3 regions of the Streptomyces sp. NPDC058674 genome follow, and region 2 is predicted to be linked to each of the others. Evidence: riboswitches for the same ligand, from Rfam matches in the RefSeq annotation. Region 2 holds a riboswitch; each other region holds the start of a gene.
What was found. A riboswitch is a leader RNA that binds a small molecule or an ion and turns the genes downstream of it on or off. The one in region 2 is predicted to bind thiamine pyrophosphate.

Region 1 (7,277 bases), on a different contig from region 2:
GCTCTCGTTCCGTATCCCGGTTGAACTCCGGTACGACGCTCGGGATCCCTACGCAGTGCGACTTACCTTCCACCTTCCCGGAGACGCGCCCGTGACGTGGGCGTTCGGACGGGAACTGCTCCTCGACGGCATCAACAAGGCGTGCGGCGACGGCGATGTGCACATCGCTCCCACCGACCCCGAAGAGCTGTCCGACGTCCACATCCGCCTCCAGGTCGGCGGCGACAGAGCTCTGTTCCGTGCCAGCGCGGCGCCGCTCGTCGCCTTCCTGGACCGCACCGACCGGCTCGTTCCGCTCGGTCAGGAGCGGAGCCTGGGCGACTTCGAGGAGCACCTCGACGAGGCGCTCGGCAAGATCCTCGCCGAATCGCGGCAGAACGAGCCGAACACCGGCTGAGCGGCGCCGGCCCGCCCCGCTCCTCCGGGCCGGATTCAGCGCTTGCGCCGCCGACCACGGCCGCTGCGGGCCGGCCCGGCGGCCGCCCCCGCGGCCGGCGGGCCCGGCCGGTCGGCCGAGACGACCAGTGCCGCGAGCGCCGTCGTCACCGGGACCGAGGCCACGAGCCCGATCGATCCCACGAGCGTGCGCACGATCTCTGCCGCCACCAGCTCGCTGTTGGCCACCGATCCCATGCTGCTGTTCGCGATCGAGAACAGCAGCAGGAGGGGCAGTGCGGCGCCCGCGTACGCCAGTACCAGGGTGTTGACCACCGATGCGATGTGGTCCCGGCCGATCCGGATGGCTGCGCGGTAGAGGGCGCGGGATCCCATCGACGGATCGGCCTGGCGGAGTTCCCAGACGGCGGACGTCTGGGTGACCGTGACGTCGTCCAGCACGCCCAGCGAGCCGATGATCACGCCTGCGAGCAGCAGACCACTCATGTCGATGTCGGGGTACAGCCCGTGGATCAGTCCGGTGTTGTCATCGGTGTTGCCGCTGAGGAAGGCCCAGTCGATGAACAGCGAACCCAGCAGGCCGATCAGCAGCAGGGAGACCAGGGTCCCGAGGACGGCGACCGAGGTGCGCGCGGTCAGGCCGTGGCACATGTAGAGCCCGATGAGCATGATCGCACTCGCCCCGACGACGGCGACGACCAGCGGATTCGATCCCTGGAGGATGGCGGGGAGGATGAAGAGGGTCAGCACGCCGAAGCTGATGACGAGTGCGATCAGCGCGAAGAGCCCGCGCATCCGCCCGACGAGGACCACGGCCAGGGCGAAGATGCCGGCCAGCAGGGCCATCGGGAACTTGCGGTTCACGTCGATCACCGAGTACTGGAGGTCGCGCGGGGCATCGGGCGCGTAGGCGACCACCACCTCCTGTCCGTCCTCCAACTGCCGCGGCGCGCCCGGTTGGACGATCTCCACGAAGGTCCGCCCCTTGTCCGGGCCGGTGCCGACCTCGACGGTGGCCTTCTTGCACTCGTCCGTCTGCGCGGACTGCGCCTCCCGGCCCTCGGGGGTCGAGGTGTCGCCCGTGGGCGGCACCTGCGAGGCGTTCACGGACTTGCAGTCGACGAGCGCCAGCGAGACGACCACGCCCTGCTGGGTCTGGCGGTCGAAGCCGACCCCCGTGCGCTCGTGGGACGGCGCGCCGCCGGGCCAGAGCACCACCAGTCCGACGAGGACGGCGGTGGCGAAGGGGATCAGCACAGCGGCGATGACCTTGCGCAGGTGCTTGGAGACGGGGGCCGCGGGGCCGTGGCCGTGGCTGTGGGAATGGCCTGAGGAAGGCCCGTGGCCCGGGTGGGCGTGGCCGGCGTGGCCGTGGTCGTCGGTGGAATCGGTGGGGGGCTGCGGCGAGGACGTCACTGGCAGATCATCGCAAGAGATGAGGGGGCCCACTGTTCAGCACGCCCTGGATGACGCTAGCGTGGGGGCACCTTTGCACAACGCGGGAGCTCGGAGCACCGGGCTGAGAGGACGCTGATCACCGTACGCGCACGATCCGTGCGCACGGGAAGAGGCTGCGTCGACCGCCGAACCTGTTACCGGGTAATGCCGGCGTAGGGAGATCAGGTCTCATGACCATTCAGGACGCACGCACGCCTGCCGTCAGCCAGGACGCCGACGGCCGGACCGAGCGCCAGCCAGGCTGGCACAAGGGGTATGTGGCGGGCTCCCGCCCCGACCTCCGGGTGCCGGTTCGCCAGGTCCACCTCACCAACGGCAAGGACGTGACGCTGTACGACACGTCCGGTCCGTACACCGACCCCGGAATCGAGACGGACGTCCGCCGGGGGCTCGCGCCGCTGCGCGAGAACTGGATCATCGGACGCGGGGACACCGAGGAGTACGCGGGACGCCCCGCGCGCCCCGAGGACGACGGCATCAAGCACACCTTGCCGCGCGGGGGGCTGAAGAACCTCGACGCGGTCTTCCCGGGCCGTCCCCGCCAGCCCCGCCGCGGCCGCGGCGGCGCCGCCGTCACGCAGCTCGCATATGCCCGCCGGGGCGAGATCACCCCGGAGATGGAGTACGTCGCGATCCGCGAGAACGTCTCCCCCGAGGTGGTCCGCGAGGAGATCGCCGCAGGTCGCGCCGTGCTGCCGGCCAATGTGAACCACCCGGAGATCGAGCCGATGATCATCGGCAAGCGGTTCCTGGTGAAGGTCAACGCCAACATCGGCAACTCCGCCGTCACCTCCTCCATCGAGGAGGAGGTCGACAAGATGACCTGGGCGACCAAGTGGGGCGCCGACACGGTCATGGACCTCTCGACGGGCCGCAACATCCACACGACGCGCGAGTGGGTGCTGCGCAACTCCCCCGTCCCGATCGGCACCGTGCCGCTCTACCAGGCCCTGGAGAAGGTCGACGGCCGCGCCGAGGACCTGACCTGGGAGATCTACAAGGACACGGTCATCGAGCAGGCCGAGCAGGGCGTCGACTACATGACCGTCCATGCCGGCGTCCTGCTGCCGTACGTGCCGCTGACCGCCCGCCGCAAGACGGGAATCGTCTCCCGCGGCGGATCGATCATGGCCGCGTGGTGCCTGGCGCACCACAAGGAGAACTTCCTCTACACGAACTTCGAGGAGCTCTGCGACATTCTGGCGACGTACGACGTGACGTACTCACTGGGTGACGGCCTGCGGCCGGGCTCCATCGCGGACGCCAACGACGCGGCCCAGTTCGCCGAGCTGAAGACGCTGGGCGAGCTGAACACCATTGCCAAGCGGCACAACGTCCAGACGATGATCGAGGGCCCGGGCCACGTCCCGATGCACAAGATCAAGGAGAACATCGACCTCCAGCAGGAGATCTGCGAGGAGGCGCCGTTCTACACGCTCGGCCCGCTGACCACGGACGTGGCCCCGGCCTACGACCACATCACCTCGGGCATCGGCGCCGCGATGATCGCCTGGTGGGGCACCGCGATGCTCTGCTACGTCACGCCCAAGGAGCACCTGGGCCTGCCCAACCGCGACGACGTGAAGACCGGCGTCATCACGTACAAGATCGCCGCGCACGCGGCGGACCTGGCCAAGGGGCACCCCGGAGCCCAGGAGTGGGACGACGCCCTGTCGGACGCCCGCTTCGAGTTCCGGTGGGAGGACCAGTTCAACCTGGCCCTCGACCCGGACACGGCGCGTGAGTTCCACGACGAGACCCTCCCCGCCGAGCCGGCCAAGACCGCGCACTTCTGCTCCATGTGCGGTCCGAAGTTCTGCTCGATGAAGATCTCGCACGACATCCGCCGCGAGCACGGAGGGGACCTCAAGGCGGAGGAGATCCAGGCGGGCATGGCGGAGAAGTCCGCCGAGTTCGCGGCCGCGGGCAACCGCGTGTACCTGCCGCTCGCCGACTGACGTGTCCGCGGGGCGGCCCGCCCCCTGCGCGCGATGTTTCACGTGAAACAGCCGGTACGGGGAACGGCGCGGGGCGCAGGCGGGCGGGTCAGTCCGAGCCGTGCTCCGGGCCGCCGAAGTCCGGGCTGGTGAAGTCCGGGGACGCGTAGCCGGGCCGGGGGCCCTCCGACGGGGTCCCCGGGCTGGTGAAGTCGGGTGCGGTGTAGCCGAGGCTGGGAATCCGGCCGCCGCGTCCGCGCGGGGACCGGAAGCCCGGCCCGGCACTCGGGTCCGCCAGGGCGTCCCGCAGGAACGGCATGATGCCGCGTTCCAGCAGGGCGTTGCGCCACGCCTCACGGGCCCGGGCGACCTCGTCGGGTACGGCCTCGGTCTCGTCGGCCACCACCTCGGTGGCGCTGTTGCGTACGGCCGTCACCAGCAGTCCGACCACGGCGCACAGCAGGCCCGCCACGGTGAGCGCGCCGAAGAGCCAGCCGGCCGTCAGCATGGTCTCGGCGAAGGCCGGTTCCGGCTCGATCATCTTCAGGCTGTAGCCCACCAGCAGGAAGATCAGCATGGCGGTGCCCGCCAGTACCGGGGCGAGGACCGCGACCACGGCCCCGGCTCCGGCGCCGTCACCCTGTCCGTCGTTCTCCTCGGCGGCCGAGCCCGGCGTGGACAGCAGTTCGTCGCGCCGCTCCCCACGGACCTTCACGTAGTGGTCGTACTCGGCCGCGGCCGCGCCCGTGAGCAGCGCACTGGCCCCCATGGCCATGGTGCGCAGCTGTTCGGCGTTCAGCCGCTCGCCGAGGGCGGCGAGCTCCGGCCGGTCGGGCGCGGTGCGCAGCGCCTCGTCGAGGAGCCGATCGAACTCCGGCCGGTCTTCGGTCAGCAGGTGCGGAGCGCTGGTCATGTGCATCCCCCGATGCTCCGTAGAAGCCGGTATGCCCGCGTAGACCCGGGCGCCGGCACAAACGGAGGAGAGCCCGCTACGGATAGAGCGATGGTAGAGCGCCCACGCCACCGGTTGACAGGGGCTTTCCGGAAATACCCCGCTGGGAGAAGCGTCAGTCGTTCAAAGGAAGTTGTACGACCAGCAGTTTGCCGGCCATCGTCACCCCGCCGTCCATGGCGATGGCGAGCCCTTCCGCGTACACGTGCGGGCCGTCCACCGCCTCGGGTCCGTGGGCCGCGTCGCCGTCCTCCGTGCCCACTTCGCCGAGCAGGTAGGGGATGGGGCTGTGGCCGTGCACGACGCGACTGCCGCCGTAGGTGCCCAGGAGTTCGCGCACGGCCTGGGGGCCGGTGTCCTCGTCGCGGAAGGCGAACCGCTTGGTGAACTTGCGGAAGAGGTCCCAGGTGACGTCGGCGTCGTTGCGGTTGAGCAGCTCGTGGATGGTGTCGTTGACGTCCTCGACGGAGTCGCCGTAGTCCAGGTAGGCGGTGGTGTCCGAATGCAGCAGCAGGTGGTCCTCCTCCAGCACGGCGGCGTCCAGGCGCGACATCCACTGCAGGTGGACGTCCTGGAGCCGCTCCATGTCGGTGCGCTGGCCGCCGTTCAGGAGCCAGGCGGCCTGGAAGGTGGCGGTGCCGGCGCCGGAGGCGACGGGCGTGTCGCCGAACCGCTTGGCACCGATGAGCAGCAGCTCGTGATTGCCCATGAGGGCCTTGCAGTAGCCGCCGGCGGCGGCGGCCTCCGCGGAGAGCCGCATGACCAGGTCGATGACTCCGATGCCGTCGGGGCCGCGGTCGGTGAAGTCGCCGAGGAACCAGAGCCGGGCATTGCCGGCGGACCAGCGGCACTCCGTGTCGATCAGGCCCTGGGCGTGGAGTTCGGTGACGAGCTCGTCCAGGTAGCCGTGCACGTCGCCGACCACGTAGAGCGGCCCGGGGCCCCCGGGGGCGGTTTCCTGCGGGACGTACTGGACCTGGACGGTGTCGCCCGGCCCGCCGATCGCGCCGCGCCCGATGACGGGCAGGTCCCGCTGTGTGGGGGTGTAGCCCTCGGGGTCCTCGTCCTCGGATTCCGTGCTCATCGTGCGCACGGGCACCGCACTCCCGCCGTAGTACGCCGGGTACTCGCCGTACACGGGTGCTTCGCCCGCGAACCCCTGGGACGCGGGGTACGGAACGGGCTCGACGACCGGAACCCGGAAGTCCCGCAGCGTGTCCGTCCGCATTGCGGGTCCCTGACCGGCCCCCTGAGTCATCGACCCCTCCACCACCGTCGCGCTGCCGTACACCTGCGGACCCTTCTGACCTCCGGAGAGGAGGGTCCGTGATGTCGTGCGCCCATCATAGGAATGCGGCTCGCGCTCTGTGACGCACCAGGGGTGGTGAATCCTTTGCGGAGCCGATCCTTCCTGCCCTTTTCTCCCGAAATCGGTGGTGCTGAAATATTCGGAGGGGTCTGTGGTCGCGTCGGTGGAGTGGTGTGGCTGTCAGTCCTGCGCCGGCGAGCGGGGCGGGCTGACGGTGGTGCGGGGCTGCCTGCGCTGCGACGAGGTACGGATGATGAGTTCGGTCGGGACGACCTGTTCGACGGGGCGGCCGGTGTCGACCCCCTCGATCGCGTCGATCAGCAACTGCACGACGGCGGTGCCGATACGGCGCGGTTTGAGGGAGAGGGTGGTGATCGGCGGTTCGGTGTTGGCGTACACGGTGGACTCGCTGCAGCACACGAGCAGCAGGTCCTCGGGGACGCGCAGGCCGTAGCGGCGGGCGGCGGCGAGCAGGTCGGTTCCGTTGGGGTCGAAGAGCCCGTAGACGGCGTCGGGCCGGTCGGGGCGGGCGAGGAGCCGGTCGGCGGCGACGGCACCCGCACACGGGTCGTGGGCGGGGTAGGACTCGTACACGGGGTCTTGGCCGACGCGCTCGCACCAGTTCAGGTAGGCGGTGGTGGAGAGCCGGGTGTAGGTGTCGGTGGTGGTGCCGGTCAGGAGCCCGATGCGGCGGGCGCCCGCGTCGGCGAGGTGGTCGAGGAGGTTGAGCACGGCCGCCTCGTGGTCGTTGTCGACCCACGCGGTGACGGGGAGGGTTCCGGCCGGCCGGCCGTCGGAGACCACCGGCAGGCCTTGGCGGACCAGCTCGCTGACGACGGGATCGTGGTCCGAGGGATCGACGACGACGGTGCCGTCGAGGGCGACGTTGGACCACACGTCGTGTCGGGAGGTGGCGGGGAGGATGACGAGGGCGTAGCCGCGGGCCAGGGCGGCCGATGTCGCGGCCCTGGCCATCTCTGCGAAGTAGGCGAATTCGGTGAAGGTGAAAGGTTCATCCCCGTACGTGGTCACGGTCAGGCCGATCAGGCCCGACTTTCCGGTACGGAGGGTGCGGGCGGCGGCGGACGGGCGGTAGCCCAGACGGTCGGCGACCTCGCGAACGTGGCGGCGGGTGGCGTCCGGCAGCCGCCCCTTGCCATTGAGCGCGTCGGAGACGGTCGTGATGGAGACGCCCGCCGCGGCGGCCACGTCCCTGATGCCGGCC
Region 2 (7,277 bases):
ACGTGGGTGCCGCGGAAGGTGCGCGACTCCACGATCCCCGCGAGCCCGTCCTGCGCCAGGAGCACCCCGGCCGGGCGGATCATGACCTGCCGCTCCCCCTGCGGCGAGCCCGCGGGCACCGCCACCCTGCCCCACGGGGTGGCGGCGGCACCGGCCGAGACCGTCGCCGGGACCACGTTCTCGAAGCCGAGGAAGCGCGCCACGAACTCCGACGCGGGCCGCTGCCAGACCTCCAGGGGCGTCCCCGCCTGCGCGATCCGCCCGTCCCGCATCACCACGACCCGGTCGGCCAGCGCGAAGGCCTCGCCCTGGTCGTGCGTGACGGCGAGCACCGTCGTGCCGAGCCGGGAGAACAGCCCCCGGAGCTCCACCACCAGCCGCTCCCGCAGCCCCCGGTCCAGCTGTCCCAGCGGCTCGTCCAGCATGAGCAGCCGCGGCGAGGGGGCCAGCGCCCGGGCCAGCGCGACCCGCTGCTGCTCACCGCCCGACAGGGAGGCCACCGCCCGGCCCTGCGCCCCCGGGAGCCCGACCAGCTCCAGCAGCTCCGCGACCCGGGGCCCGTACACCCCCCGGGAGGGGCCCCGCATCCGCAGGCCGAAGGCGACGTTCCCGCCGACGTCCCGGTGCGGGAAGAGCTGGTGGTCCTGGAACATCAGGCCCACCCCGCGCCGGTGCACAGGCACGTCCGCCTGGTCCGCGCCGCCGAGCAGCACCCGGCCGGCCGAGACCGGCTGGAGTCCGGCGACGACCCGCAGCAGGGTGGACTTGCCGCTTCCGCTCGGTCCCAGCACGCACACGGTCTCGTGCTCGGCGACCTCCAGGTCGACGCGGTCCACGACCGCGCGCTCACCGAAGCGGACCGACACCCCGTCCAGGTGCAGCAGTGCCATCAGAACTCTCCGGAGGTCTTGTCGGGGCGCAGCCGCTCCAGCGCCAGCAGAGACACCGCGCACACCAGCATCAGAATCGTGCTCAGGGCCATCGCCTGCCCGTAGTTCAGCTCGCCGGCCCGCCCCAGCAGCCGCGCCACGGCCACCGGCAGCGTCGGACGGTCCGGTCTGGCGATGAAGACGGTCGCGCCGAACTCGCCCAGCGACACCGCGAAGGCGAAGCCGGCCGCGATCAGCAGCGCCCGCCGCACCAGCGGCAGGTCCACCTCCCGCCAGGCCCGCAGCGGGGACGCGCCGAGGACGGCGGCGGCCTCGCGCAGCCGCCCGTCCACGGCCCGCAGCACCGGCAGCATGGTCCGGACGACGAACGGCACGCCCACCAGGGCCTGTGCCAGCGGCACCAGAATCCACGAGGTCCGCAGGTCCAGCGGCGGCCGGTCCAGGGTGATCAGGAAGCCGAAGCCCACCGTCACGGCGGACACCCCGAGCGGCAGCATCAGCAGCGCGTCGAAGCCGCGCACGAAGCTGCCGCCGCGCCGGGTCAGCGCCGCCGCCGCGAGCCCCCCGACGAACAGGGCGATGGCGGTGGCGGTCAGCGCGTACCGCAGGGAGTTCCAGATCGCCTCGACCGGCGGCACCAGGAAGGTCCCGCCGCCGGCGCCGGCGTCCTGGAGGGCCCGGTAGAAACCGAGGCCGTACCCGCCGGGGGCGTCGAAGGACCGCTCGACCAGCACCCCGAGCGGCAGGACGATCAGCAGGGCCACCGTCAGCAGCACCCCGCCCAGCAGGGACCGCTGGGCCCACCCGCGCGGCCGGTGCGCCGTGCCCCCGGGGTCGACGAGGCGCAGCGCGGTCTCCCGCCTGCGCACGGTCCGGGCGTGCACGGCGAGGATCAGGCCGACCGCGGCGAACTGCACCATCGTCAGCACGGCGGCGGTGGGCAGGTCCAGCAGCTGCGCGGTCTGCCGGTAGACCTCCACCTCCAGGGTGGAGTACGCGGGACCGCCGAGGATCTGCACGACGCCGAAGGAGGTGAAGGTGAACAGGAAGACCATCAGCGCGGCGGCGGCCACCGCCGGGCCCAGCGCGGGCAGCGTCACCCGGCGCCACGCGGCGAACCGTCCGGCGCCCAGCACCCGGGCGGCCTCCTCCTGGCGGGGATCGAGCTGCGCCCAGAGGCCGCCGACGGTCCGTACGACCACGGCGTAGTTGAAGAAGACGTGGGCCAGCAGGATGGCCCACACGGTGGTGTCGAGCCGGACGCCCCACAGCTCGTCCAGCAGTCCGCCGCGGCCGACCAGCGCGAGGAACGCGGTGCCGACGACGACGGTGGGGAGCACGAACGGCACGGTGACCACGGCCCGCAGCAGTTGCTTGCCGGGGAACGCGAAGCGCGCGAAGACGTACGCGCCGGGGAGCGCGACCAGCAGCGTGAGGACGGTCGAGGCGAGCGCCTGCCAGGTGGTGAACCACAGCACGCCGGCGATGTCCGGCCGGGCGAGCACCTCGGCGGCCCGGCCGAACTGCCAGCCCGCGTCCGTCGTGAGCCCGCGCCCGACGATCGCGCCGACGGGGTAGGCGAAGAACAGCCCGAAGAAGGCGAGGGGCACGGCCATCAGGCCGAGCCGCACGGCCATGGCCCGCCCGCCTCCACGGGGACCGGGACCCGGCGCGGCGCCCCCCGGCGCCGCCCCCGGGCCCACGGGAGTTCCTACTTCACGACGAGCGAGGACCATGCCTTGACCCACTGCTCACGGTTCTTCGCGATGGTCTCCGGAGCCACGGCCTCGGGCTTCTCGACCACCACGCCGTGCTTGGTGAACAGCTCCGGCAGGGCCGCGTCCTTCGTCACCGGGTTCACGAACATCTGGAGCGGCATGTCCTCCTGGAACTTCCTGCTGATCAGGAAGTCCAGGAGCGCCTTGCCGCCCGCCTCGTTCTTCGCGCCCTTCAGCAGGCCCGCGAACTCGACCTGGCGGAAGCACGTACCGGTGGAAACGCCCGTGGGGGCCTCGGCCGGCTGCGGCTCCCCGTACAGCACCTCGACGGGCGGGCTGGAGGCGTAGGAGACGACCAGCGGGCGGTCGCCCTTGGCCTTCCTGCCGCCCGCCGAGCCGGAGAACCGCTCGTTGTAGGCCTGCTCCCAGCCGTCGACGACCTCGACGCCGTTGGCCTTGAGCTTGCTCCAGTAGTCCTTCCAGCCGTCTTCGCCGTACTTGCCGACGGAGGCGAGCAGGAAGCCGAGGCCGGGCGAGGAGGTCGCGGCGTTCTCGGTGACCAGCAGGTCCTTGTACTCCGGCTTGATCAGGTCGTCCAGCGTCTGCGGCGGGGCGATCTTCTTGTCGGCGAAGTACTGCTTGTCGTAGTTGACGCAGATGTCGCCGGAGTCGACCGGTGTGACCCGGTGCTCCGCGTCCAGCCGGTACTCCGGCTTCACCTCGCCCAGGCCCTTGGCCTCGTACGGGGTGAAGATGCCGTTGTCGAGGGCGCGCGAGAGCAGGGTGTTGTCGACGCCGAAGAAGACGTCGCCGCGCGGGGAGCCCTTGGTGAGGATCTCCTGGTTCAGCGCCGCGCCCGCGTCTCCGGACTTCAGCTTCTTGACGGTGTAGCCGCTCTCCTGCTCGAACTCCTTGAGGACCGCGTCGGTCACGTTGAAGGAGTCGTGCGAGACGAGGGTGACGGTCTTGGACGCGGGGGCGTCGCCCGCGCCCGCGGACGAGTCCTCGGCGTCGCCGCCGCAGGCGCTGAGCGCGGTGACGCCCAGCGCGGCCGCGAGCGCGGCGCCCGCGATCTTCCTGGTGGTGCTCACTGGTCAATTCCTCCTGGGATGTCCAGGAGAAGACGCGGCCCTGCCCGGCGCTCCGTACGAGCGGACGCCGGGCAGGGCGCAACAGCTTGAGTGGTGACCGAACTTCCTACCCCGAATGACCGGGGCGAGGTTCAGAGGGTCTGCGGTGGCGGTTACCGCACTCTCAGCGCTGTGGCGCTCCCCTGTCGGAATATGAAATTGGTTCGGCCACAGGGTACCCCGTGGCCGAATGTGATCGATCAGAAACGGTCGTCAGCGCTCCGAGGCAGCGAGCTGGCCGCACGCGCCGTCGATCTCCTGACCGCGGGTGTCCCGTACGGTCACGGGCACGCCGTGCCGGGCGATGGCCTCCACGAAGGCCTTCTCGTCCTCGGGCCGCGAGGCGGTCCACTTCGAGCCCGGCGTCGGGTTCAGCGGGATCAGGTTGACGTGGACGCGCTTGCCCTTGAGCAGCTTGCCCAGCAGGTCGCCGCGCCAGGCCTGGTCGTTGATGTCGCGGATCAGGGCGTACTCGATGGAGATCCGGCGGCCGGACTTCTCGGCGTACTCCCAGGCCGCGCCGAGGACCTCGCGGACGTTCCAGCGGGTGTTCACGGGGACCAGGGTGTCGCGCAGCTCGTCGTCCGGCGCGTGCAGCGAGACGGCCAGGCGGCACTTGAAGCCCTCGTCGGCGAAGCGCAGCATCGCCGGGACCAGGCCCACGGTGGAGACGGTGATGCCGCGCTGCGACAGCCCGAGGCCGTCGGGCTCCGGGTCGGTGAGCCGGCGGATGGCGCCCACGACGCGGTTGTAGTTGGCCAGCGGTTCGCCCATGCCCATGAAGACGATGTTCGACAGGCGGGCGGGCCCGCCCGGGACCTCCCCGTCGCGCAGGGCGCGCATGCCGTCGACGATCTGGTGCACGATCTCGGCGGTGGACAGGTTGCGGTCCAGCCCCGCCTGGCCGGTGGCGCAGAACGGGCAGTTCATGCCGCAGCCGGCCTGGGAGGAGATGCACATGGTGACCCGGTCCGGGTAGCGCATCAGCACGGACTCGACGAGCGTGCCGTCGTGCAGCTTCCACAGGGTCTTGCGGGTCGTGTCGTCGTCGCACGAGATGTGCCGCAGGACGTTCATCAGGTTCGGCAGCAGCTCCTGCTGGAGCTTCTCGCGGGAGGCCGCGGGGATGTCCGTCCACTCCGCCGGGTCGTGCGCGTAGCGGGCGAAGTAGTGCTGCGAGAGCTGCTTGGCCCGGAACGGCTTCTCACCGATCGCGGCGACCGCCTCACGACGCTCGGCCGGGGTCATGTCGGCAAGGTGCCGGGGCGGCTTCTTGACTCCGCGAGGGGCGACGAAGGTGAGCTCTCCCGGGACGGGGCGGGCCATGGCAGGTACTCCTCGTAAGACGAAAGGCGCGCCGCAGAAGCAGCGCGCCCTTCAAGGGTAACCGCCCGGACGGTATCAGCCCGTGCCGACGAAGGCCGCCAGCAGCAGCCAGACCACGGGAGCGGTCGGCAGCAGGGAGTCCAGCCGGTCCATGATGCCGCCGTGGCCCGGCAGCAGGGTGCCCATGTCCTTGATGCCCAGGTCCCGCTTGATCATCGACTCGCCCAGGTCGCCCAGGGTGGCGCTGACCGCGACCGCGAGGCCCAGTACCAGGCCCTGCCACCAGGCACCGCCGTCGATCAGGAACTCCATGCACAGCGCGCCGGCGGCCATGGCGAAGGCCACCGCGCCGAGGAGGCCCTCACGGGTCTTGCCGGGGCTGATGCGGGGCGCGAGCTTGGTCCGGCCGAAGCGCCAGCCGACCGCGTACGCCCCGGTGTCGCTGACCACGGTCAGCAGCAGGAAGGTCATCACGCGCTGCGGTCCGTCGTCGGCGGTGAGCAGCATCGCCACGAAGGTGGCCAGGAAGGGCACGTAGAAGGCGGCGAACACGCCCGCCGTGACGTCCTTGAGGTAGTCCTCGGGCGGTTCGGTCATCCGCCAGACCAGGATCGCCAGCGCGGTCAGCGCCATGGCGACCCACGCGCCCTCGGCCCCCCGGACGTACCCGGCGATGATCATGGCGGCGCCGCCGACCGCGAGCGGGACGAGCGGCGCCTTGATGCCCTTCTTCTCCTGGAGCCGGGAGGTGAGCTCCCACAGGCCCACGACGACCGCGACGACGACGACGCCGACGAAGACCGCCTTGACGATCAGCAGCGAGGCGAAGATCACCGCACCGAGGCCGACGCCGACTCCTATGGCGGCACGCAGATCCCGCCCCGCGCGCTTCTTCGGCGGGGGCGAGGCGGCCTGCGGGGCCTGCGATGGCGGGGGGCTGGGCATGGGCTCCTGCGGCGGCGTCTCGGCGCGGAACGGGGGGCCGCCGACAGCGGCGGCCCCCCGATCGCGTGCTTCCCGGTCGTAGAAGTCACGGCCGGCGGCATCGGGCACGATGGGCATGGGCCGAGTGTGCGGGCCCACCAGCGCATCGTATGCGGGACCCGCCGGAACCGGCTCCGTGGCCCAGGGAGAGTCGTTCATCAGACCTCGAGGAGCTCGGCTTCCTTGTGCTTGAGCAGCTCGTCCACCTGCGCGACGTACTTCGCGGTGGTGTCGTCGAGCTCCTTCTCCGCGCGGCGCACCTCGTCCTCGCCGGCCTCCTTGTCCTTGACGAGCTTGTCAAGGGCGTCCTTCGCCTTGCGGCGGACGGCACGCAGCGAGATCTTCGAGTCCTCGGCCTTGGTGCGGGCGACCTTGATGTACTCCTTGCGGCGGTCCTGCGTCAGCTCGGGGAAGGTCACCCGGATGATGCTGCCGTCGTTGCTCGGATTGACACCGAGGTCGGAGTCGCGGATGGCCTGCTCGATGTTGCGCAGGGCGCTCTTGTCGAACGGCGTCACGATCGCCATGCGCGGCTCGGGCACGGAGAAGGACGCGAGCTGGTTGATGGGCGTGATGGCGCCGTAGTAGTCGGCCACGATCTTGTTGAACATCGCCGGGTGCGCACGACCGGTGCGAATCGCGGCGAAGTCCTCCTTGGCGACGACGACGGCCTTTTCCATCTTCTCCTCGGCCTCGAGGAGGATCTCTTCGGTCACCACGTGCTCCTGCATGTCGGATATGGATGTTCGGGCGGGCGGGGGCGGACGGGCCCGGCCGGGCCCGGCAGCGGACTGCTCAGGTCCGGGTTCCCTGGTCGCTGACGAGCGTGCCGATCTTCTCACCCTTGACGGCGCGCGCGATATTGCCCTCGGCGAGCAGCTCGAAGACGAGGATCGGCAGCTTGTTGTCGCGGCACAGCGTGATGGCGGTGGCGTCGGCGACCTTGAGGTCGCGCGAGAGCACCTCGCTGTACTCGAGCGCGTCGAACTTCACCGCGTCCGGATTCTTCTTCGGGTCCGAGTCGTAGACGCCGTCGACACCGTTCTTGCCCATGAGCAGGGCCTCGGCGTCGATCTCCAGGGCGCGCTGGGCGGCCGTGGTGTCGGTGGAGAAGTACGGCATGCCCATGCCGGCGCCGAAGATCACGACGCGGCCCTTCTCCAGGTGCCGCACGGCACGCAGCGGGATGTACGGCTCCGCGACCTGGCCCATCGTGATGGCGGTCTGCA
Region 3 (7,277 bases), on a different contig from region 2:
GGTTCTCGTAGATTTCGAGAGTCGCCGTGGAGTTGTTCAGCGTGATGAAGTGCAGCCCCGGGACACCCTCGGACAGCAGCCGCGCGCAGAACTCCGTGGCGAACTCGATGCCAATGGAGCGTACAGCCGCCGGGTCGTCCTTGACCGCGAGCATGCGCTCTTTCACGTCCGCGGGGAAGAGCGCGTTGCTGAGCTGCGGCAGCCGGTCGAGCTGCTTGATGCCCACAACGGGCATGACCTCGGGGATGATCGGGGTCTCGCAGCCGGCCTTCTCGACGCTGTCGCGCAGCCGCAGGTAGTTCTCCGGATCGAAGAACATCTGGGTGATCGCGTAGTCGGCGCCCGCGCGGCACTTGTCCACGAAGTGCCGGATGTCCGTGTCCCAGTCCGTCGAGCGCGGGTGCATCTCGGGGAAGGCCGCGACGCCGACGCAGAAGTCGCCGGACTCCTTGACCAGCCGGACCAGGTCGGCCGCGTAGTGGAGGCCCTCGGGGTGGGCCACCCACTCGCCCATGGGGTCGCCCGGCGGGTCTCCGCGGACGACCAGCATGTTGCGGATGCCCGCGTCGGCGAACTGTCCGATGACGTTGCGCAGCTGGGCGATCGAGTGGTCGACGGCGGTGAGGTGCGCGACGGGGGTCAGGGTGGTGTCCGCGGCGATCTGCTGCGTGGCGCGCACGGTGCCGCCGCGGGTGGAGCCGCCGGCGCCGTACGTGACGGACACGAAACTCGGGGCCACCGCCTCGACCCGGCGCAGCGCGTTCCAGAGGTTGCGCTCGCCCTTCTCCGTCTTCGGAGCCCAGAACTCGAAGGAGTACGAGCGCCCGGACGCGATGAGGTCGCGGACCGTGTGCGCGCGGTCCGACCAGGTGGAAGCGGTACCAGAGGCCATGACGGCAGGTTAGACGCGCCCGGGCGGACGTCGAAGCGGTGTCCGCCTTTTGGACACGTTTTTGGACACTTCGGCGGCGTCAGCCGAGGCGGGAGCGGACCCGCCGGGCGAGGTCGGCCGCGGCCGCCCCGGGGTCCGGGGCCTCGGTGAGGGCGCGGACGACCACGATGCGGGTGGCGCCGGCGTCCAGCACCTCGTCCAGATTCGTCGCGTCGATGCCGCCGATGGCGAACCAGGGGCGGTCCTGCTCCAGGGAGGCCGCGTACCGGACGAGGCCCAGGCCGGGGGCGGAGCGGCCGGGCTTGGTGGGGGTGGGCCAGCAGGGGCCGGTGCAGAAGTAGTCGACGCCGGGCTCGGCGACGGCGGCGTCCACCTCGTGCTCGGCGTGGCAGGAGCGGCCCATCAGCACCCGCTCGCCGAGGATCGCGCGGGCGGCGGGGACGGGGATGTCGCCCTGGCCGAGGTGCAGGACGTCGGAGCCGATGGCGTGGGCGACGTCGGCGCGGTCGTTGACGGCGAGGAGCTTGCCGTGGCGCCGTGCGGCCTCGGCGAAGACCCGCAGGTGGTCGAGCTCCTCGCCGGCCTCCATGCCCTTGTCGCGGAGCTGGACGACGTCCACGCCGCCTGCGAGCACGGCGTCGAGGAACTCGGGGAGGTCACCCTGGCGCTTGCGGGCGTCCGTGCACAGGTAGAGCCGGGCGTCGGAAAGCTGCATGGGTGTACCCCCCGGGGTGGAGGCGGCGTACGCGCCGGGAGCGGCCCGTACGCCGCGGTGGAGCGGATGCGGATCAGGTCACAGGGCGAGCGCCTGAGCGCGGCGCTTCACCTCCGTGCCGCGATTCTCGCTCAGCGCCTGCACGGGGGTGCCGGGCAGGGTCGGGTCCTCGGTGAACAGCCACTCGAGGATCTCCTCCTCGGAGAAGCGGTCGTCGCGCAGCACGGTCAGCAGGCCCACGAGGCCCTTGACGACCTTGTCGCCGTCGATGAAGGGGGCGGGCACCTGGAGGGCGCGGTTCTCGCCCCGGCGCACGGCGATCAGCTGCCCTTCCTTCACCATCTGGCGGACCCGGGTCACCTCGATGTCGAGCATCTCCGCGATGTCGGGGAGGAACAGCCAGGCGGGGACAAGGGAATCGATCTTTGCGTCAATCTCGGTCACAGGCACAAGCCTGCCATCTCGGGCCGACACCCGGTACCCGAGCGACCCCGTCCGGGTACCGGCGCCGCTGCCTGGTGCTGTGGCCGGAAGGGTTTGCCGGGGCGCGGTGTCCGGTGCGGTGCATCGCAAGGCGGAGGGCCGCGGCTCGTACTGGACGTACCTGCGCGGTCCGACAACGCGGCGAGGTGCCGTGCCGGGCGCCGCGACCCGGTGAACCTTTCCGGTCACAGCACTAGCGGGCCGTGGACCTCAGCGGGACGGCCGGGTCGGCGACCCGGTCGGGGTCGAGGGCGGCTCCCGACTCGATGAGCTTGCGGCCCTGCGCCAGGTCACGGGGGCGGCCCACGGCGAGGATCGCCACCAGGGCGCCGTCGCGCAGCCAGCACACCGACCAGGCCGGGGCGGCCGGGTCGCCCCGCCACAGGAGGGTGTCGGCGCCGCCGTGGTGGCCGGCGTACTGCACGAAGCGCCCGAACTGCTCGGACCAGAAGTACGGGACCGGGTCGTAGGCCCGGGCGGGCCCGCCGGCCAGGACGTTCACCGCGACCGCGCGCGGGCCCTGGAGGGCGTTGTCCCAGTGGTGGACGAGCAGCCGCGTGCCGTAGCGGGCCGAGGGGAAGGATGCGCAGTCGCCGACCGCGTAGACCCCGGGCAGCGAGGTCCGCAGGTAGGCGTCGGCGGTGACCGAGCCGTCGGGGCCCAGCTCCACTCCGCTGCCGGCCAGCCAGCCGGTGGCCGGGCGGGCGCCGATGCCGACCACCACCGCGCCGGCCGGCAGGGTGCGGCCGTCCGCCAGGAGGACGCGGCCCTCCTCGATCCCCGCGACCTTGGCTCCGGTGAGCAGCCGGGCGCCGGCCTCCTCGTACCAGCGCGCCATCGGCTCGGTGACCTCGGCGGGCAGGGCTCCGGCCAGGACCCGGTCCGCGGCCTCGACGACGACCACCTCGCAGCCCGCCTCGCGGGCGGCGGTGGCGAACTCCGCACCGATCCAGCCGGCCCCGACGACCACCGCCCGGTCGGCCGCCGCCAGGACCGGCCGCAGCCGCGCCGCGTCGTCGACGGTGCGCAGCAGGTGCACGCCCGGGACCCCGGCGGTGGCGGGCAGCGTCAACGGCAGCGCGCCGGTCGCCAGGACGAGGGTCCCGTACGGCACCGGGCCCGCCCCGGTGTCCAGCTCCCGGTCGGCGGCCCGCAGCCCGGTGACCTCCGTCCCGAGCCGGAGCCCGATGCCGAGCCCTTCGAAGTCCACGTCGAAGGCGGAGTCCTCGGCCTTGCCGAGCAGGACCGCCTTGGACAGCGGGGGGCGGTCGTAGGGCTGGTGCGGCTCGGCCCCCAGCAGGGTCACGGGGCCGGTGAAGCCCTGCTCGCGCAGGGCGACCGCGGTCTGCACGCCGGCCATTCCGGCGCCCACGATCACGACGCCGCGCTGTGTCTGTTCCGTCTGCTCGCTCACGCGGCCAGCCTAATGACCTGATGGACCATCAGGAACAGGCGCCGCCTTACCGGTCGTCCGGACCGGGGTTAGTCTGGCCACCGTACCTATCGCGGGAGTCCGGGCGCACCGGGCTGAGAGGGAGGCTGGACGGCCTCCGACCGTACGAACCTGATCCGGGTCATGCCGGCGAAGGGAGGGGCTGGACGCCCATGCACTCATCTCGAACGTCTCCCCGGGGAGCCGACGTCCTCGTCATCGGGGGCGGGATCATCGGACTCGTCACCGCCTGGCGGGCGGCCCTTCGGGGCCTGTGCACCGTGCTCGCCGACCCGGCGCCCGGCGGCGGCGCCGCGCAGGTCGCGGCCGGCATGCTCGCCCCCGTCACCGAGCTGCACTACGGCGAGGAGCCCCTGCTGGGGCTCGGACTCGCCTCCGCGGCCCGCTACCCGCAGTTCGCGGCCGAGCTCGCCGGGGCCGCCGGCGGCCTGGACATCGGCTACCGGGCCTGCGGCACGCTCGCCGTGGCCCTCGACTCCGACGACCGGCTCCACCTGCGGGAACTGCACGCCCTCCAGCGGCGCTGCGGGCTGGAGTCCGAGTGGCTCACCGGTCGCGAGTGCCGCCGCCTGGAGCCGATGCTGGCCCCCGGCGTACGCGGCGGCCTGCGGGTGGACGGCGACCACCAGGTCGATCCGCGCCGGCTCGCGGCCGCCCTGCTGGCCGCCTGCGAGGGGGCCGGAGTCGAGATCCGCCGGACGGCCGCACGGCAGCTGCTGGTCGCCGCCGACCGCGCGACGGGCGCCCTGCTCGACGACGGCACGGAACTGCGCGCCGACCAGACAGTGCTGGCGGCGGGCTCGCTGAGCGGCCGGCTGGCGGGCGTACCGCCGGAGGCCGTGGCGCCCGTGCGGCCGGTGAAGGGGCAGGTGCTGCGGCTCGCGGTGCCGGCGGCGTACGGGGCGTTCCTGTCCCGGACCGTACGGGCGGTGGTCCGCGGCAGCCACGTCTACCTGGTGCCGCGCGAGAACGGCGAGCTCGTCATCGGCGCGACCAGCGAGGAACTGGGCTGGGACACCACGGTCACCGCGGGCGGGGTCTACGAACTGCTGCGCGACGCCCACGAGCTGGTGCCCGGGATCACCGAACTGCCGCTCACCGAGACCCGGGCGGGACTGCGGCCCGGCTCGCCGGACAACGCGCCGCTGCTCGGGCCGACCGAACTGCCCGGCCTGCACCTGGCCACCGGGCACTACCGCAACGGGGTCCTGCTGACCCCCCTCACGGGCGAGGTCATGGCGGAGCTGCTGGCGACCGGCGAACTGCCGCCGATCGCGCTCCCCTTCACCCCCCGCCGGTTCTCCGCCGCACGTCAGGAGTCGTACGCATGACCATCTCCGTCAACGGCGAGCCGCGCGAGGTCGCGGACGGCACCACCCTCGACGCGGTGGTGGCCACCCTGACCGCCGCCTCCTCCGGGGTGGCCGCGGCGCTCAACGAGACCGTGGTCCCGCGCGGGCAGTGGACCGCCACGTCCGTGGGCGACGGCGACCGCGTCGAGGTCCTCACCGCGGTCCAGGGGGGCTGAGCGCGATGGCGGACGACGACCTGTTCACCCTGGGCGGCCGGACCTTCTCCTCCCGCCTGGTGATGGGCACGGGCGGCGCCCCGAGCCCGGACGTGCTGGAGCGCGCGCTGCTCGCCTCCGGAACCGAGCTGACGACGGTGGCCATGCGCCGCCTGGACCCGACGGTGCAGGGGTCCGTCCTGTCGGTGCTGGCGAAGCTGGGCATCGCGGTCCTGCCGAACACGGCGGGCTGCTTCACGGCGGGCGAGGCCGTGCTGACGGCCAGGCTGGCCCGGGAGGCGCTCGGCACGGACTGGATCAAGCTGGAGGTCGTGGCGGACGAGCGGACCCTGCTGCCCGACGGGGTCGAGCTGCTGGACGCGGCCGAGATCCTCGTGGACGAGGGCTTCACGGTCCTGCCGTACACCAACGACGATCCGGTGCTGGCCCGGAAGCTGGAGGACGCGGGCTGCGCGGCGATCATGCCGCTGGGCTCCCCGATCGGCTCCGGGATGGGCATCCGCAATCCGCACAACTTCGAGTTGATCACCCAGCGGGCCGGGGTCCCCGTGATCCTGGACGCGGGGGCCGGCACGGCGTCCGACGTGGCGTTGGCGATGGAGCTGGGCTGCGCGGCGGTGATGCTGGCGTCGGCCGTGACGCGGGCACAGGAGCCGGTGCTGATGGCCGCCGCGATGCGGGACGCCGTGTCGGCGGGGCGCCTGGCCTTCCGCGCGGGGCGCATCCCGCAGCGGCGCTTCGCCCTGGCCTCCTCCCCCGCGGAGGGCCGCGCCGCCCTGGACCCGGAACGCCCGGCCTTCTGACGCCGGGGCGCGGGGTCCGGGGCGGGACGATCCGGGGCCGGCGCCGGGTCCTTCGCGGCCGGGCGCCGGGCCTTCGGGGCGGGGCACCCCGGCCCTCGGGGGGCGGCGCGGGTCCCCGCCGCGGCGGCGGGGCACAGTCGGCTCCGTCACAGCTGGGCTGCAAGGCGACCCGCCCGACGCGGTGCAAACGCCGCCGCTCGTAGAATCGGCGCGTGGATACGACCCTGGATGACCCCGTCGTCGGGCGCGTGCTCGACGGCCGCTACCGCATCGACGCCCGCATCGCGGCCGGCGGCATGGCCACGGTCTACCGGGCCGTCGACACCCGCCTGGACCGCGTCCTCGCGCTGAAGGTGATGCATCCGGCGCTCGCCGCCGACACGGCCTTCGTCGACCGGTTCATCCGGGAGGCGAAGTCCGTCGCCCGCCTCGCCCACCCGAACGTGGTGGCCGTCTTCGACCAGGGCGCGGACGGACCGTACGTCTTCCTTGCCATGGAGTACGTCTCCGGCTGCACCCTGCGCGACGTGCTCCGCGAGCGCGGCGCGCTCCAGCCGCGGGCCGCCCTCGACATCCTGGAACCGGTGCTGGCCGCGCTCGGGGCCGCCCACCGGGCCGGTTTCGTGCACCGCGACATGAAGCCGGAGAACGTCCTGATCGGCGACGACGGCCGGGTCAAGGTCGCCGACTTCGGGCTGGTCCGCAGCGTCGACTCCGTCACCCACACCACCGGCACCCTCCTCGGCACCGTCTCCTACCTGGCTCCCGAGCAGATCGAGAACGGCGTCGCCGACACCCGCGTGGACGTCTACGCCTGCGGTGTCGTCCTCTACGAGATGCTCACCGGTTCCAAGCCCCACACCGGCGGCAGCGCCGCCCAGGTGCTCTACCAGCACCTTCACGAGGACGTCCCGCCGCCCTCCGCGGCCGTCCCCGGGCTCCCGGTGGGCCTCGACGAGCTCGTGGCGCAGGCCACCGCCCGCAGCCCCGGACTGCGCCCCGACGACGCGGCCTCGCTGCTCGGCCTGGCCCTGGAGGTCCGCGCCCGGCTCAGCGGCCCCGAGCTGGACGCGATGCCCCCGCAGGCGCACGCCGCGGAGCGCTCGGCCGCCGAGGACCGCACGGGCGTGATCGCCCGCCCGCCGCTCGCGCAGCCGCCCGTGGACCGGACCTCGCGCCTGGAGTCCCCGGCGCTGCCGCCCCCGCCCCCGCCCGCGCACCGGTCCGGCCGGCCGCAGCGCAGGGGGCCGCGGCGCGGCACGCTGCTCGTCGTCGCCGGGGTGCTGCTCGCCCTCGGCCTCGGCACCGGCGTCTGGTACATCAACGCGGGCCAGTTCACCAAGGTGCCCAACGTCCTCGGCAAGTCCGAGGAGCAGGCCAGGGCCCAGCTGTCCGCCTCAGGG

Region 1: another riboswitch for thiamine pyrophosphate. It lies ahead of thiC (phosphomethylpyrimidine synthase ThiC); the one in region 2 lies ahead of ACFWU6_RS06080 (thiamine ABC transporter substrate binding subunit).
Region 3: another riboswitch for thiamine pyrophosphate. It lies ahead of thiO (glycine oxidase ThiO); the one in region 2 lies ahead of ACFWU6_RS06080 (thiamine ABC transporter substrate binding subunit).

Annotation. Positions count from the first base shown of each region.
Region 1 is NZ_JBHXSC010000018.1:82,642-89,918, forward strand. Features, by position in the region: gene ACFWU6_RS12515 (SsgA family sporulation/cell division regulator) at 1-397, shown strand, start outside; gene ACFWU6_RS12520 (YibE/F family protein) at 433-1,812, opposite strand; TPP riboswitch at 1,885-2,030, shown strand; gene thiC (phosphomethylpyrimidine synthase ThiC) at 2,025-3,812, shown strand; gene ACFWU6_RS12530 (hypothetical protein) at 3,901-4,710, opposite strand; gene ACFWU6_RS12535 (metallophosphoesterase) at 4,859-6,016, opposite strand; gene ACFWU6_RS12540 (LacI family DNA-binding transcriptional regulator) at 6,233-7,277, opposite strand, start outside.
Region 2 is NZ_JBHXSC010000007.1:70,994-78,270, reverse strand. Features, by position in the region: gene ACFWU6_RS06090 (ABC transporter ATP-binding protein) at 1-890, opposite strand, end outside; gene ACFWU6_RS06085 (ABC transporter permease) at 890-2,506, opposite strand; gene ACFWU6_RS06080 (thiamine ABC transporter substrate binding subunit) at 2,602-3,699, opposite strand; TPP riboswitch at 3,785-3,893, opposite strand; gene rlmN (23S rRNA (adenine(2503)-C(2))-methyltransferase RlmN) at 3,952-5,064, opposite strand; gene ACFWU6_RS06070 (phosphatidate cytidylyltransferase) at 5,140-6,207, opposite strand; gene frr (ribosome recycling factor) at 6,207-6,764, opposite strand; gene pyrH (UMP kinase) at 6,844-7,277, opposite strand, start outside.
Region 3 is NZ_JBHXSC010000044.1:34,100-41,376, forward strand. Features, by position in the region: gene metF (methylenetetrahydrofolate reductase [NAD(P)H]) at 1-892, opposite strand, end outside; gene thiE (thiamine phosphate synthase) at 972-1,607, opposite strand; gene ACFWU6_RS22130 (Rv2175c family DNA-binding protein) at 1,686-2,051, opposite strand; gene ACFWU6_RS22135 (NAD(P)/FAD-dependent oxidoreductase) at 2,284-3,504, opposite strand; TPP riboswitch at 3,586-3,698, shown strand; gene thiO (glycine oxidase ThiO) at 3,696-4,874, shown strand; gene thiS (sulfur carrier protein ThiS) at 4,871-5,071, shown strand; gene ACFWU6_RS22150 (thiazole synthase) at 5,077-5,874, shown strand; gene pknB (Stk1 family PASTA domain-containing Ser/Thr kinase) at 6,087-7,277, shown strand, end outside.